DNA from 4 places in the Brachybacterium sp. AOP3-A1-3 genome. Region 3 is predicted to be linked to each of the others. Evidence: riboswitches for the same ligand, from Rfam matches in the RefSeq annotation. Region 3 holds a riboswitch; each other region holds the start of a gene.
The links. A riboswitch is a leader RNA that binds a small molecule or an ion and turns the genes downstream of it on or off. The one in region 3 is predicted to bind thiamine pyrophosphate.
Positions count from the first base shown of each region.

Region 1: linked by a shared signal. The riboswitch ahead of ACT3T5_RS07695 (YkoF family thiamine/hydroxymethylpyrimidine-binding protein) and the one ahead of thiC (phosphomethylpyrimidine synthase ThiC) in region 3 are both predicted to bind thiamine pyrophosphate.
Region 2: linked by a shared signal. The riboswitch ahead of ACT3T5_RS11095 (ECF transporter S component) and the one ahead of thiC (phosphomethylpyrimidine synthase ThiC) in region 3 are both predicted to bind thiamine pyrophosphate.
Region 4: linked by a shared signal. The riboswitch ahead of ACT3T5_RS11235 (bifunctional hydroxymethylpyrimidine kinase/phosphomethylpyrimidine kinase) and the one ahead of thiC (phosphomethylpyrimidine synthase ThiC) in region 3 are both predicted to bind thiamine pyrophosphate.

Region 1 is NZ_JBQSXM010000004.1:108,407-111,873, forward strand. It holds gene ACT3T5_RS07690 (ECF transporter S component) at 1-449, opposite strand, end outside; gene ACT3T5_RS07695 (YkoF family thiamine/hydroxymethylpyrimidine-binding protein) at 446-1,216, opposite strand; TPP riboswitch at 1,255-1,363, opposite strand; gene ACT3T5_RS07700 (MBL fold metallo-hydrolase) at 1,497-2,261, shown strand; gene ACT3T5_RS07705 (MBL fold metallo-hydrolase) at 2,314-3,030, opposite strand; gene purS (phosphoribosylformylglycinamidine synthase subunit PurS) at 3,337-3,467, shown strand, end outside.
Region 2 is NZ_JBQSXM010000007.1:30,245-33,711, reverse strand. It holds gene ACT3T5_RS11100 (ATP-binding cassette domain-containing protein) at 1-903, opposite strand, end outside; gene ACT3T5_RS11095 (ECF transporter S component) at 881-1,462, opposite strand; TPP riboswitch at 1,511-1,618, opposite strand; gene ACT3T5_RS11090 (hypothetical protein) at 1,684-2,250, opposite strand; gene ACT3T5_RS11085 (M13 family metallopeptidase) at 2,276-3,467, opposite strand, start outside.
Region 3 is NZ_JBQSXM010000002.1:221,252-224,718, reverse strand. It holds gene ACT3T5_RS03815 (hypothetical protein) at 1-122, opposite strand, end outside; gene ACT3T5_RS03810 (sugar O-acetyltransferase) at 204-773, opposite strand; TPP riboswitch at 1,058-1,168, shown strand; gene thiC (phosphomethylpyrimidine synthase ThiC) at 1,170-2,951, shown strand; gene ACT3T5_RS03800 (hypothetical protein) at 3,027-3,263, shown strand; gene ACT3T5_RS03795 (alpha/beta hydrolase) at 3,260-3,467, shown strand, end outside.
Region 4 is NZ_JBQSXM010000007.1:64,387-67,853, forward strand. It holds gene ACT3T5_RS11230 (MFS transporter) at 1-461, opposite strand, end outside; gene ACT3T5_RS11235 (bifunctional hydroxymethylpyrimidine kinase/phosphomethylpyrimidine kinase) at 458-2,092, opposite strand; TPP riboswitch at 2,117-2,210, opposite strand; gene ACT3T5_RS11240 (hypothetical protein) at 2,288-2,410, shown strand; gene ACT3T5_RS11245 (ABC transporter substrate-binding protein) at 2,416-3,467, opposite strand, start outside.

The sequences.
Region 1 (3,467 bases), on a different contig from region 3:
ATCCGATACGCGGTCCAGAAGAACACGAGCCCGGCGCCGAGGGCGCCCGACGCGGCGAACACGCCCCAGCCGAAACGGCGGTACTTGGTCAGGGCGAAGGGCAGCTCGCTGCCGATGCCCTGCAGCAGCGCCGAGAGCACCAGCAGCGGGCCGACCGGGCTGCCGAGGAACACCACCTCGACGACCGCGGCGATCAGCTCCGCGAGGATGCCGCTGCCCGGTCGCCGGAGGATCGCCACGGCGATCGGCCCCACGAGCAGCCAGGATCCGAACAGGACGTGCTGGGCGAGATCGCCCGCGGGGCCCATGGCGATCGCAAGGCCGTTCCATGCCTGGACGAAGATCCAGTACAGGAAGCCGAACACGACGCCGAGCACGACGACCAGCACGATCTCCCGCAGAGTGAAGCGGGCGCGCCTCCGGGACGGGGCTTCCTGCATCGCGGTCATCGCGTCACCTCGTCCAGGGTGCGCGTCGCGTCCAGGGTGCGCGTCGCGTGCGAGGGGCTGTTCAGCGAGATCGAGAGGTGGCTCGTCACGTGCTGGACGCCGCGTCCCACCAGCAGCCATCCGGCGATCGCCGTGGCCAGGACGTCGCCGACGTCGCCCTCGAGACGGGTCACGAAGTGCTCGGAGCCCCGGAAGGTCCCCAGCTCGCGGGCGTGATCGATCGCCGCGTAGATGTCCCGCATGTGGTCCGGGAGCGTGCCATCGGCGAGCACCTGATCGGCCAGCGGGTACAGAGCCCATTCCGCCGCGGCGTAGCGGCCTGTGCGGCGGGGCTCCGGCACGTCCGTTGCACGGGGTCCGGCCCCGCCGGGCAGCTCGCAGGCCACCTCCCCCGGGCATCCCCGGGACAGGAGCACGGAGATCGTGGCGTGGTGCTCGGTGCGGGCGAGATCCTCGGCGAGATCGATGAGATAGCGCTGCAGGTGCACCTCATGGCCGCCGATGTAGGTGGAGACGTCGCCGGTCTCGCGCACGAGGCCGGTCCCGTCGAGGCGTGAGAGGACGTCGAGCAGGAGCGGCGCGTAGTCGTCCGCCATCACGGCGACGGTCACCCGGGCGCCCACGCCGAACCCGAGCGGCGTCGCCGTGGGATCGGGGGAATCAGCGAGATCAATGGGGTCGACGGGATCGGCGGGATCAGTGGGGTCGGCGGGATTCTCCGGGACTGCGGGCGGGGCGCCGACGGATGCGGCAGACGCTGAGGTCATGGTCCGTGCCTTTCACGAAGGGCACGGGCACGCGGCGGATCTCGCCCGGCGGAGCTTCCTGCGCCGGCATGATCCGGGTCAGGTTCTACGGTCGGAGTTGGAGAACTCCCTCTCAGCCCGGCCTACCGGACTCCCGTGCACGGGGCCACTGTAGACGGGACCGCGGGCTCACCGACGGCCACGTTCACAGAACCCGTCGCCCGGGCCCTGGAGCGGTCGCGCGCGGCTGATACTTTCGGGGCCGGAACTCCAGGAGGGGAGCACAAGGATCGTGGGAAAGATGCAGATCCACGCCATTGCCGACGACGTCTTCATGGTCTCGGGGATCGCCTCGAACTGGACGCTGGTGCGAGAGGGCCGTGACCTCACCCTGATCGATGCGGGCTATCCGAAGGATCTGGGCGCCGTGATCGCCGCCGTCGAGCACATCGGGAACAGGGTGGAGGACATCCGGGGTGCCTTGATCACTCACGCCCATGTCGACCATGTGGGCGCTCTCCCGCAGCTGCAGGAGATCCATCGATTCCCGCTCCACGCCCATGAGCACGAACTGCCCATGCTCCGCGGCGAGGCCCATGAGCAGGCCACGGCCGCGGACGTCCTGCCGCAGTGCTGGCGGCCGCGCACGGCGCTCTGGACGCTCACCCTCCTGCGCGCCGGTGCGCTGTCCTCGATCCGGCTGCCGCAGACGCAGGCCGTGAGGACCGGTACGGCGCTGGATCTCCCGGGGGCCCCGGTCGCCCTGGCCTGCCCCGGGCACACCTCGGGCCACACCATCTACCACCTGCCGAGGGCAGGCGTCGTGCTCACCGGCGACGCGCTGATCACCGGGCATCCCGTCACCTCGCGCGTCGGGCCGCAGCTGCTGCCGGCGCTGACCGCCCACGATCCGGTCGGGCTCTACGACACCCTGGGCAGCATCGCGCAGATCGACGCCGACACCCTCGTCCCCGGTCACGGACCGGTCTGGCGCGGTCAGATGCGGGCAGCCGTCGCCGAAGCGCGCGCCTCGGCAGCGCCCGTCTTCACACGCCCTCGGCCCTGACCACCAGGTGCCAGGACGGCGGGACCGGCACCTTCCGTTCAGAGCTCAGAGCTCAGAGCTCGACGACGCCGTCCTCCGGCCAGTCGCGCACCTCGGTGCCCTCGGGCGAGAGCGCACCGGACTGGCGCAGGTAGATCGACCGGCCGCCCTCGCTGGCCACCGCATCGTGGACCGGCAGAGCCAGACGCGGGCGCACCGCGCGCAGGAAGTCGATGGTCTCGGACATCTTGGACCACGGCGCCACCACGGCGAAGGCCAGGGCGTCGATGCCGTGGAACTCCTGCAGGGGCTCCAACGAATCCCCCGTGATCCCGAGCTGCGGCCCGCCCCCGGCGGAGAGCACGAGGCCCACGTTGCCCACGCGCGGGATGTCGGGATGGATGATGGCGTGCTGACCGCCTGCCGCGACGATCCGCAGCGCCTCGCGACCGTCCAGTGCTGGGAACTCATGAGCCTCGCCCGCGCTGAGCGGCAGCAGGCGCTCGGTCGAGACCGCGGCGCCGTCCTCGCTGCTCTCGGCGAGCTGCGCGGCCGTCTCCGGCTCGGCGATCACGACCGCCTGCGCGCTCGCAGCCAGGACGTGGTCCAGCAGGCCGCGGTCGAGATGATCAGGATGCTGATGCGTGACGGCGACGGCGTCGACGCCCGCGAGCACCTCGGTGCCCAGCGTTCGCATGGCCTCGCCGCTGAAGATGCCGGGGTCCACGAGAACCCTCCGCCCGGCCATCTCGACGAGCAGGCAGGAATGGACGAGGTGACGGATCTTCATGGCTGCCTCCGGGGTCTGCGGAATCGGGTGCCCCCACCGTACGACCACGGGACCACCACGCCAATGCCCTGCAGATCCGGCTCGGTCTCCCTGCGGAACCGGTTCGAGTTTCCTGCGGAACCGGTTCGAACCCCCGGCGGATCCGGTTCGTGTGGGCACTGCCCCGCCGAAGGGCCACGGCTCGGTACGATGGGGGCGTCGGCACCGATCCGTCGGTGAGCCCGGGAGCCATTCCCGCCCCGCCCTGCAGATTCATCCCGTCCGGCCCGCCCCCGAGCGCGGCCGTCGTCCTCCAGGAGAACGCCCATGCCCCGCGTCGTGGTCCATGTCATGCCGAAGCCGGAGATCCTCGACCCCCAGGGCAAGGCCGTCGCCGCAGCCCTGCCCCGCCTGGGCTTCGAGGGCATCAGCTCCGTGCGCCAGGGCAAGCGGTTCGA
Region 2 (3,467 bases), on a different contig from region 3:
AGCGAGATCGACCGGCGCGCAGAGCCCGCGCGTCGGCACCGTCACCCCGTGCAGTGACGCCACCGGAGCACCGTCTGGAGCCTCTGCCGGGGCCCCGTGCTGCGGTGCAGCCGACGTCGCGACGTCCTCCAGCGCCTCCGTCTCGACCAGCACCCCCGCCTCGACGAGCACCTCCCGCCGCTCCCGCAGCACCTCCTCCGGGTCCCCGTCGGCGAGGATCCGGGCCTGGTCGCCGAGCACCACCAGCCGGTCGACGTGGGGCAGCCAGGGCTCGATGCGGTGCTCGGCGAGCACGAGGGTGCGGCCCTCGGCGGCCTCGAGGATCGCCGTGCGCACCTCCTGTGCGGTCGCGGGGTCGAGCATGCTCGTCGGCTCGTCGAGCAGCAGCAGATCGGGACCCAGCGCGAGCGACCCGGCCAGGGCGATGCGCTGCTGCTGTCCGCCGCTGACATCCAGCGGGGCGCGGGAGGGATCCAGATCGCCCCGGGCCGACGCGAGGGCGTCCTCGGCGCGGCGGTGGATCTCCGGGCGGTCCAGGGCGGCGTTCTCCGGTCCGAAGGCGGCATCCCTCGTGATGGTCGCGGCCACGAGCGCATGGGTGGGGTTCTGCAGCAGCAGTCCGCGCTCGCCGGGCCGTCGCGGGGGCGGGACCAGCCCGCTGCCCTCGCCGGTCTCCTCGTCCAGCAGACCCGCGAGGGCGCGCAGCACCGTCGACTTGCCGCTCCCGCTCGCCCCGGCCAGCAGCACGCGCTGGCCGGCAGGGATCACGAGATCCAGCCCAGCGATCGTCGGCTCCCGCCGGGTGAGCGGGCGCCAGGTGAGGCCGTCCAGCGATACCGGAGCGATCGGGGTGATCGGGGAGATCGGCGAGCTCTCCGTCTCAGGCCTCGGCGATGCGGGCATGCTCACGACCGGAGGGCAGGGAGTCCACCGCGCCGGTCGCCGCCAGGGCGCGGGATGCCGCCCAGCCCAGCACACCGCACAGCAGCGCCCCGGAGACCAGGAACGCCCCCAGCATGGCCAGGGAGAACGGCCAGCTCATCTCGGGGTAGTAGATGACCTTCTCCCAGCCCCATTCCAGGACGGCGGCGAGCAGCCCGCCGAGGATCGCGACCGGGAGCGTGAAGCGCCGATAGCGGGTGAGCAGGAACGCGAGCTCGACGCCGCCGCCCTGCATCAGCCCGGAGATCGCGGTGCCCCAGCCCCACGGGCTGCCCAGCAGCATCGAGAGCACCGCGGCCAGCAGCCCGGCGAACAGAGCGGCGCCCGGCTTGCGCACGAGCAGCGCGGCGAGGATGCCCGGCAGGAACCAGATCCCGGCGAGCAGCCCCTCGGCCGGCTTGAAGGCGGCGGTGAACGGACCGATCAGCGTGTACAGCTGCCCGTATCCCAGATAGGCGACCCCGAAGGCCGCCCCGATCAGCACGGTGACCATCAGGTCGAGGGTGCGGAAACGCGTCATCACTTCTCCTTCCATCTGCACGGAAGGGGCGCACAGGACCGGTGGCCCCGCGCGGATGTCCCGACTCCCTACGCCGGTGCGAGCCGGATCAGGTTCGAGGGTCTGCGCAGGTTCGCGCACTCTCAGCACCGTGGCGGTGCTCCCCTGTCAGTGGATGACCCCGACAGTCTAGCCGTCTCGGCGGCGGGCGCGGTTCGCGTCACCGACGGGCGCGGTTCGCGTCACCGTCGGGCGCGGATCGCCTGGTCGATCGCGGCGGCGGTCGCCTCGGTGTCCTCGGGGGAGATCACATAGTTCGTCCCCGAGCGCCCGACGATCTCGACCATCTTCCCTGCGCGGGTCACCAGCAGCCGGTACGGCTGCTGCGCCTGGCCGGTCGTGTAGATCTTCCGGCTGCCGACGGGGGTGAGCTCCGCGGCCGTGGACGCGGAGGCCCGGCCCCGACGCCAGCCGTACCCGCCGAGCGTCACCCCGACCGTGGAGGCCCCCAGCGTGCGGTACTGCACGGTGCGGAAGTCCGCCAGCGGCCAGGGCTTGCGCGGCAGGAAGCCGCCGAGGCTCACCGTGAGGCCGCGCTCGTCGACCACGAACCGCGCATGCTGACCCATCCAGGTCCACAGCGTGAGCAGGACGAACAGGAACGCGATCAGCAGGCCGGCGGCCACGCTGCTGCGCGAGGACATCAGCAGCGTGGCGATCACGCCGGCCAGCACCGTCAGGCCGATGCGGGTCCAGCCGATCCGGGAGGGCCGGGTGGTGCCGACGTAGAACGGGGCGTCGGGCCTCACAGCACGCCCGTCGAGAGGTCGATGATCACCAGATCGTCACCCGGTCCTCGGGGGCGCGGTACATCCCGTCGCCCTCGCGCACGTCGAAGGCCTCATGGAACTCGGCGAGGTGGCCCACCACCGTGTTGCAGCGGAACTCCATCGGGGCGTGCGGGTCCACGGCGAGGCGACGGATGCCCTCCTGCGGGCGGTTCATGCCGCGCCACACGGTGGCCCAGGACAGGAACACCCGCTGCAGGCCGGTGAAGCCGTCGAGCTCCGGGGCGTCGGCGCCGGTGGTCGCGAGGTACGCCTTCACGGCGATGGACAGCCCGCCCAGATCGCCGATGTTCTCGCCGATGGTGAGCGCACCGTTGACACGATGGGAGTCGTCGAGCTCGCGCGGGGAGAGCTCGGAGTACTGCGCGATGAGGGTCGCGGCGCGCTCGTCGAACGCCTCGCGGTCCTCCGGGGTCCACCAGGAGGCGAGGTTGCCGTCGCCGTCGTACTTCGAGCCCTGGTCGTCGAAGCCGTGTCCCACCTCGTGGCCGATCACGGCGCCGATGCCGCCGAAGTTCACGGCGTCCTCGGCCTCGGCGTCGAAGAAGGGCGGCTGCAGGATCGCGGCGGGGAACACGATCTCGTTGCGGCCGGGGTTGTAGTACGCGTTGACCGTCTGCGGGGTCATGTGCCACTCGGTCTCGTCGATCGGGCCGCCCACCTTGGCGTACTCGAACTCGGCGTCGAAGCGGCGCGAGGCGCGCACCGTCGCGACCAGATCGCCGGGGACGATCTCGAAGCCGTCGTAGTCGCGCCAGGAGTCGGGGTAGCCGATCTTCGGGGTGAACTTCTCGAGCTTCGTGAGCGCCTTCTCGCGGGTCGCCGGGGTCATCCACTCCAGCTGCTGGATCGAGCTGCGGTAGGCGTCCATGAGGGCGTCGACCAGCACGCTCATGCGCTCCTTGTGGGCGGGCGGGAAGTGACGGCTCACGTACTCCTTGCCCACGGCGAAGCCGACGGCGCCCTCCACGAAGGAGACGCCGCGCTTCCAGCGCTCGCGCAGCTCCTCGGCGCCGGAGAGCACCCGCCCGGCGAAGGCGAAGTCCTCCTCGACCAGAGCGGCGGGAAGGTAGGGGGCGTAGCCGGAGACCGTGTGGACGGCGAGCCAGGTGCGCAGCACGTCGAGGTCCTCGCCGGCGAGCAGCTCGGCCGCGGCGGAGACGAACTCCGGCTGGCCG
Region 3 (3,467 bases):
CCGCAGTCGGTCGATCCGGGCCGGTTCAGCCACGCCGGTGTGGGTGGCTTCTCGATCACCTGGTGCTCGGGCAGCGCGGCGCGCACAGCCGCGATCGTCGAACGCTGGAATTCAAGAGCCATAAGCCCCAAGGTAGCGGGGCACCCGCCAATTGATGGGTGCCATCCCGTCGCTGCGAGGCGACGGCCTTCGGCGCGTAGCTCTCAGTCCTCGACGGTCCTGATCACCCGGGCCGGCGAACCGACGACGAGCGCTTTCGCCGGCACGTCCTTGGTGACGACGGAGGCGGCGGCGATGACGGCGTCGTCCCCGATGGTGACGCCGGGCAGGATCGTCACGTTCGCGCCGATCCACACGTTGTTCCCGATCGTCACGGGGGCCGGGTGGAGGTCGCCGCGGCGGCTCGGGGCGAGATCGTGGTTCAGGGTGGCGATCACGGTGTTGTGCCCGATGAGGCAGTCGTCGCCGATGTGCAGCCCGCCCTGGTCCTGGAAGCGGCAGCCGGCGTTGAGGAACACGCGCTTGCCCAGGTGGATGTTCTTGCCGAAGTCGGAGGTGAAGGGCGGGAACAGGGTGACGCTCTCGTCGATCTCACGGCCGGTGAGCTCGGCGAGCAGCTCTCGCACCCGGGAGGGTTCGTGATAGCCGCCGTTGAGCTCTCCGGTGACCTTCAGCGCCTCCTGGCTGGTGGCGTGCATGACCGCGTGCAACGGGGAGTTCGCCGGGATGGCCTGGCCGGAATCGAGGGCGTCCAGCAGGTCGGTGAGGGTCATGGGGCCGCCTTCCACGGAGGGTCGCGCCGGGGTGGCAGCGCCGCGACTCCCAGCGTAGCCAACACTGCCTGCGCGGACGCTCGACCGTCCTGACGCTCCAGGCCGACGGGCAGGGCACCTCGTCGCCGACCAGGCCCACCTCCCCCACTCCGGGATCGCAGTCCGGACCGTTCGCACGCGCCACACCAGATCCACTGCCTCCCCTCGCGGCCGGCGACCGCGAGGGGAGGCAGCGGCGAGCCGCTCGAGCATCCTCACGGTCGAGACGGGTGCTACTATCGTCGCCGATCCCTCGGGTGCCCGATGCAACGGGCTGAGATCGGACTGTCGCTGTCCGAGTACCGAATGAACCTGCCCCGGATAATGCCGGCGAAGGAAGAAGGAGAGCGCAGCGCTATGTCCGCACGCCCTGAGAAGTTCGCACGACCCGAGAACTACCCCACCCACCGCCTCGACGTGCTCGAGGATCCTGCCCATGGCATCCGTGTGCCCATCACCCGGGTCCTCCAGGACGATGCCCCCGACGGCACGGCGAACCCTCCTCTGGCGGTGTACCGCACTGCCGGTCCCGGCTGCGTACCGGAGGTGGGGCTGCCGCCGATGCGGGAGACCTGGATCGCCGAGCGCGGTGACGTCCAGGCATACGCGGGCCGAGACCGCGCCCTCGCCGATGACGGCCGCGGCGCCGTGCGTCGGGGCGAGGCTAGCGCCGAATGGCGCGGTGCCCGTCGCGCCCCGCTGCGCTCCCCCGTCGGCACCCGGGTCACGCAGATGCACTATGCCCGGCGCGGCGAGATCACCCCGGAGATGCGCTACGTCGCCCTGCGGGAGAACTGCGACGTCGAGCTGGTGCGCAGCGAGCTCGCCGCAGGCCGCGCGATCCTCCCGGCGAACGTGAACCATCCGGAGGCGGAGCCGATGATCATCGGGAAGGCCTTCCTGGTGAAGATCAACGCGAACATCGGCAACTCGGCGGTGACCTCGTCGATCGCCGAGGAGGTCTCCAAGCTCGAATGGGCCACCCGCTGGGGCGCGGACACGGTCATGGACCTGTCCACCGGGGACGACATCCACACCACCCGCGAGTGGCTGCTGCGCAATTCTCCGGTGCCCATCGGGACGGTGCCGATCTACCAGGCGCTCGAGAAGGTCGACGGGGAGGCGAATGCGCTGACCTGGGAGATCTTCCGCGACACCGTGATCGAGCAGTGCGAGCAGGGCGTGGACTACATGACCATCCACGCCGGGGTGCTGCTGCGGTACGTGCCGCTGACCGCGAACAGGGTCACCGGGATCGTCTCGCGTGGCGGGTCCATCCTGGCCGGCTGGTGCCTGGCCCATCACCGCGAGAACTTCCTGTACGAGCACTTCGACGAGCTGTGCGAGATCTTCGCCCGCTACGACGTGTCCTTCTCGCTGGGCGACGGGCTGCGGCCGGGCTCCCTCGCCGACGCGAACGATGCCGCCCAGTTCGCAGAGCTCGACACCCTCGCCGAGCTCACCGAGCGGGCCTGGGAGCACGATGTGCAGGTGATGGTCGAGGGGCCCGGACACATCCCGCTGCACCTGGTGCGCGAGAACGTGGAGCGGCAGCAGGAGCTGTGCCACGGCGCGCCGTTCTACACGCTGGGTCCGCTGGTCACCGACATCGCCCCGGCGTACGACCACATCACCTCGGCGATCGGCGCCACGGAGATCGCCCGCTATGGCACCGCCATGCTCTGCTACGTCACTCCCAAGGAGCATCTGGGGCTGCCGGATCGCGATGACGTGAAGACCGGGGTGATCACCTACAAGATCGCGGCCCATGCGGCCGACGTCGCCAAGGGGCATCCCGGGGCGATCGCCCGGGACGACGCCCTGTCGAAGGCGCGTTTCGAGTTCCGGTGGCGCGACCAGTTCGGGCTGTCCCTGGATCCGCAGCTCGCGCAGGAGTACCACGACGAGACCCTGCCGGCGGAACCCGCGAAGACCGCGCACTTCTGCTCGATGTGCGGCCCGAAGTTCTGTTCGATGCGGCTGTCCCAGGACATCCGCGACACCTACGGCGACGCCGCGGAGCAGGCGGAGATCGCCCGGGCCGGTATGGAGGCGAAGGCTCGCGAGTTCCGCGAGGCGGGCGGCACCGTGTACCTGCCGGACCCGTCGTTGCCCGCGGGTTCCGGGAGCGATGGCTGACGGCATCCGGCGGGCCGGCCCGGCGAGGACGAGATCGAGAACGTGGTCGAGACGCGGGTGCCCTACCGTGGGTCCATGACCACCGCCCGTCCGGCCCGCCGCTGGGCGCTCCGCCTGCTCGTCGTGCTGCTCGCACTCGTGGTGCTCGCCGTCGCAGCGCTCCTGGTGTGGAGCCGGTTCGAGATCATGGAGGCGGAGCCGGAGCCGGTCGGGCAGGTCCTCGAGGACTCCGGGATCAGAGTCACCGAGTCGAGTGCCTCACTGATCCTGCAGCCCGCGGGGACCGGGTCCTCCGGACCGAACAGAACATGACCGTGGTGGTCGTGAAGCCGTGGCTGCACCTGTCGCTGTTCGATCGGCGCGGTCTGGACACGTTCACCGCCGACCTGCCCGAGGTGGGCACCTGGATCGTGGGCGGGCACTCCCTGGGCGGGGTGCGCGCCTGCCAGGTCGCGCCGGACGCCGATGCCCTCCTGCTGCTGGGCTCCTACTGCGCGAACGATCTCTCCGAGAGGG
Region 4 (3,467 bases), on a different contig from region 3:
CGGCGGCGCGGCCTCGACCACTCCATAGCCAGCGGGATCGCGGCGGAGTACTCGCCGGCCACGAAGATGCCGCCGAGGAACCGCAGGGCCAGGATCAGCCCGATCGTGCCAGCCCCGAGCACCTCGTGGGTGGGCATGGCGGCGATCGCGAGCGCGCACGCGGCGGTTCCGGCGATCGCGACCCGGGTGGTGCGGGTGCGCCCGAGCCGATCGGAGATGCGACCGAAGACGATGCCACCGATCGGCCGACCGAACAGCATCGCGACGACGATCAGGGAGCCCGTCGAGGCCGCCGCCGCCGCCGGACCGGCGAGCACGATCATCGCGGGGGCCAGCGCCGCGAGCGGGAGGAACACATGGATGTTGTCGATCCAGTTGCCGACCACTCCGGCCCGCAGTGCTGCCCGCCCCTGGGGAGGGAGTCGCTCGACATCGGATCGGGACGCTGCGAGGGCGCTCACCGTGCCCCATCCAGTGCGAGGTCGCGGAGGCTCTGCGCAGCCGGTTCCCCCAGGCGCAGCGCCTGCTCGAAGAACTCCAGCTCGTGACGGCATGCGACGAGAAAGGCGCGCAGAGCAGCGGAACGGGCCACCGGCGAGGCAGCGGCGAACTCCTGTTCGACCAGGTCGAGTGCCCCCTGCGTCGCGGTGACGAAGTCGGGATCGCGGTAGGTATCGAGCCAGTCCGCATACGGGTGGTCGCTCGGGACGGCCGGCAGCATGGCCCCGGTCTGGGCGTAGAGCCAGTAGCAGGGCAGCACGGCGGCCGCGGCGACGACCCGGTCCTCGCCGCGCGTCGTGGCCAGCAGGAAGTTGGTATAGGCACTGGTCACGGGCGAGATCTCGGGTTCCTCGCGGTCGCCGTTCCAGCTGCGGTGCAGGGCGGACTCGACCGTGAGGCAGTTCGCGGCGCCGTGCGCCCAGAACACCTGGGCTCCGGGGTCGCTCGAGGCTGCGGACAACGCTGCGAGCGCCCGGGAGTACCGGCGCAGATACAGCGCGTCCTGGGCGAGGTAGAAGGAGAACTCCCGGTCGGGAAGGCTGCCGTCGACCAGGGCACGCACGAAGTCCGAGTCCGCGACGGCACGCGCAAGGGGCTCCCCCGCCGCCCAGAGGGCACGCGTCCAGGGACCGGCCGGCGCGACGGCCGGCTCGACGGCGGACTCGAATGCGCCGGCCTCGGAGGGGGCTGAGGTGCCCGCGCGGAGACCGACTTCAACGAGGGCCTGCATGCCCTCCGGGCTCACGAGCCTCGCCGGGATCCGGCCAGGCACGAGCCAGGGCGTCGACTCCCCCGCCGCCTGGAGCCGACGGGCGCGGTGGGAATGGTCCACGGGACCGTGGCCTGTGCCGACGCGCAGCGCCTCCCCGTGGGCGATCGCCTCATGGAGCCACTGCGTGGCCCAGGTGAGAGCCGCCTGCGGGGCGTCGCCGCCTGCCAGCCGGGTGGCGAGCGCCGAGGCCAAGGAGCATCCGGTGCCGTGGGTGCTGGTCGAGGTCAGGCGCGCCGAGTCGACCCGATGCTCGAGGCCATCGGGTTCCACCCACGTGTTCGTCACCAGCGGGGCCTGGAGATGACCCGTCTTCACCACCACGGCGACCCCGGTCCGGGCGGCCCACTGCCGGGCCTGCTCGAGGGCTTCCTGCTCGTCGGCCGCGCGCTCTGCGCCCGTCAGTCGGGCGAGCTCCTCGATGTTCGGGGTGACCGCGGTGGCTCGGGCACAGAAGTCGATCATCGCCTGCTCCGCGTCGGGCTCCAGGAGGCTGTCCCCGCTGGTCGCGACCATCACCGGATCCACCACCAGGATCTGCTGCGGGTGCTCGTCGAGCCAGGCGGAGACGGTCGCGATGATCGCGGCGGTGCCGAGCATCCCGGTCTTGACCGCGTCGATCTGCACGTCATCGCTCACGGCGCGCAGCTGCTGGTCGAGGAACGCGACCGGCGGCACGTGGATGTCGCGCACCCCGCGGGTGTTCTGGGCGACCAGCGCGGTCACCACGCTCATGCCGTAGCCGCCGGCCGCGGTGATGGATTTGAGGTCCGCGGCGGTGCCGGCTCCTCCGGAGGGGTCGGTGCCGGCGATCGACAGCACGCGGGGAATTCGGGCAGGGTACGACGGAGCCACTGAGGACATCCCTTCGCTAGTACGAACTAGATCAGGTTCCACGGGTGTGATCTCAGCGCCGGACGGCGCACCCCGTGTCCGCGGGCCAGTATAGGCAGGCCGGCGGTCCACCCTGAAATGGGTCCGTCAGCGCCGCAGGCAGCATTCTGGGAGCCCGGAGAGGTGCATCAGACCTGGGCGGGCACGGACATGGTCGTCGTGATCGTCGAGACCGCGGGCCGCCTAGTGCCCGATGAGCTCTTCGTCGAGGTTCCTGCCGCCCGCGACGGCCCTGCCATGGGCTGAGCGGATCAACCCGAGGCGGCCGTCGCCGCGTCCTGGGCCTCCGGCAGCGCGTCGGCGGCGGTCGCCTTGCCGGTGAAGACCTCGGCGATGAGCGGGAGCGCGGCCCCTGTGCCCTCTGCCGACCGGTTCCCGGTCTCCGGGAGGGCCACGTCGTCGGGCGCCTCCGCGAGGAGGGAGACATCCACGCCGCCGGCCTTCCATTCCTCCTGCCAGACGCTGTGCAGGTCGCGGTGGGCCGGGATGCCGAGGCGGTTCTCCGCGAGCGGTCGCTGTCCCTCGACGCTCCCCAGCCAGCTCAGCAGCTTCCCGATCGCCTCCTCGCGCTCATCGTCGTCGTCGGGCGTGATCCCGACCGCCGCGACCGCATGCACCAGGGGGTGGGATCCCTCCGTCCCGGCGACCGGCGGATTGACGGACCAGGGGAACGCGTCCTTGATCCCGTCGGCGAGGACATGGAGGTCGTAGGTCCCCGTCTGCAGCAGACCGAGCTTGCCGTCCACGAACTGGCTCTGGCACAAGGCCTCGTCGGCGACCGCTTCGGCGCCGTCGGGCGCGAGATGGCCCGCCGCGAGGTCCGCGAGGTACTGCACGGCCTCGATCCCCTCCGGCGAGGCGAAGGTGAAGGTGCCCTCCTCGTCCTGCCATGCACCTCCGTGGCCGGCGATGAAGGGGCCCAGCACCGCCGAGCGGTCCGGGTGCGCGCTGAACCCGAACGCCGCGCGGGCGGCGGCGTCGAACCCGTCGTCTCCGGGATGCAAGCCCTCACCGTCCACGGTGATCTCGCGCGCGAGGTCGCGCAGGCCGTCCGACTCGGCGCCGGGCTCGAAACTCAGCTCCGCGGCGTCCCCTCCTGCGGCGTCGACGAGCTCCTGGTGGGCGACCAGGATGCTCTGGTCCCAGATCTGGGGCACGCCCCACAGGGCCTCGTCGATCCGGTAGAGATCGGTGGCGGTCTTCTCCCACTGCGCGGCGGCGTCGCCCACGACCTCGCCGATCTCGAGCAGCTGCCCGCTGGCATGGGCCTCCGCGAGATTCGCCGTGTTCATCCACAGCACAT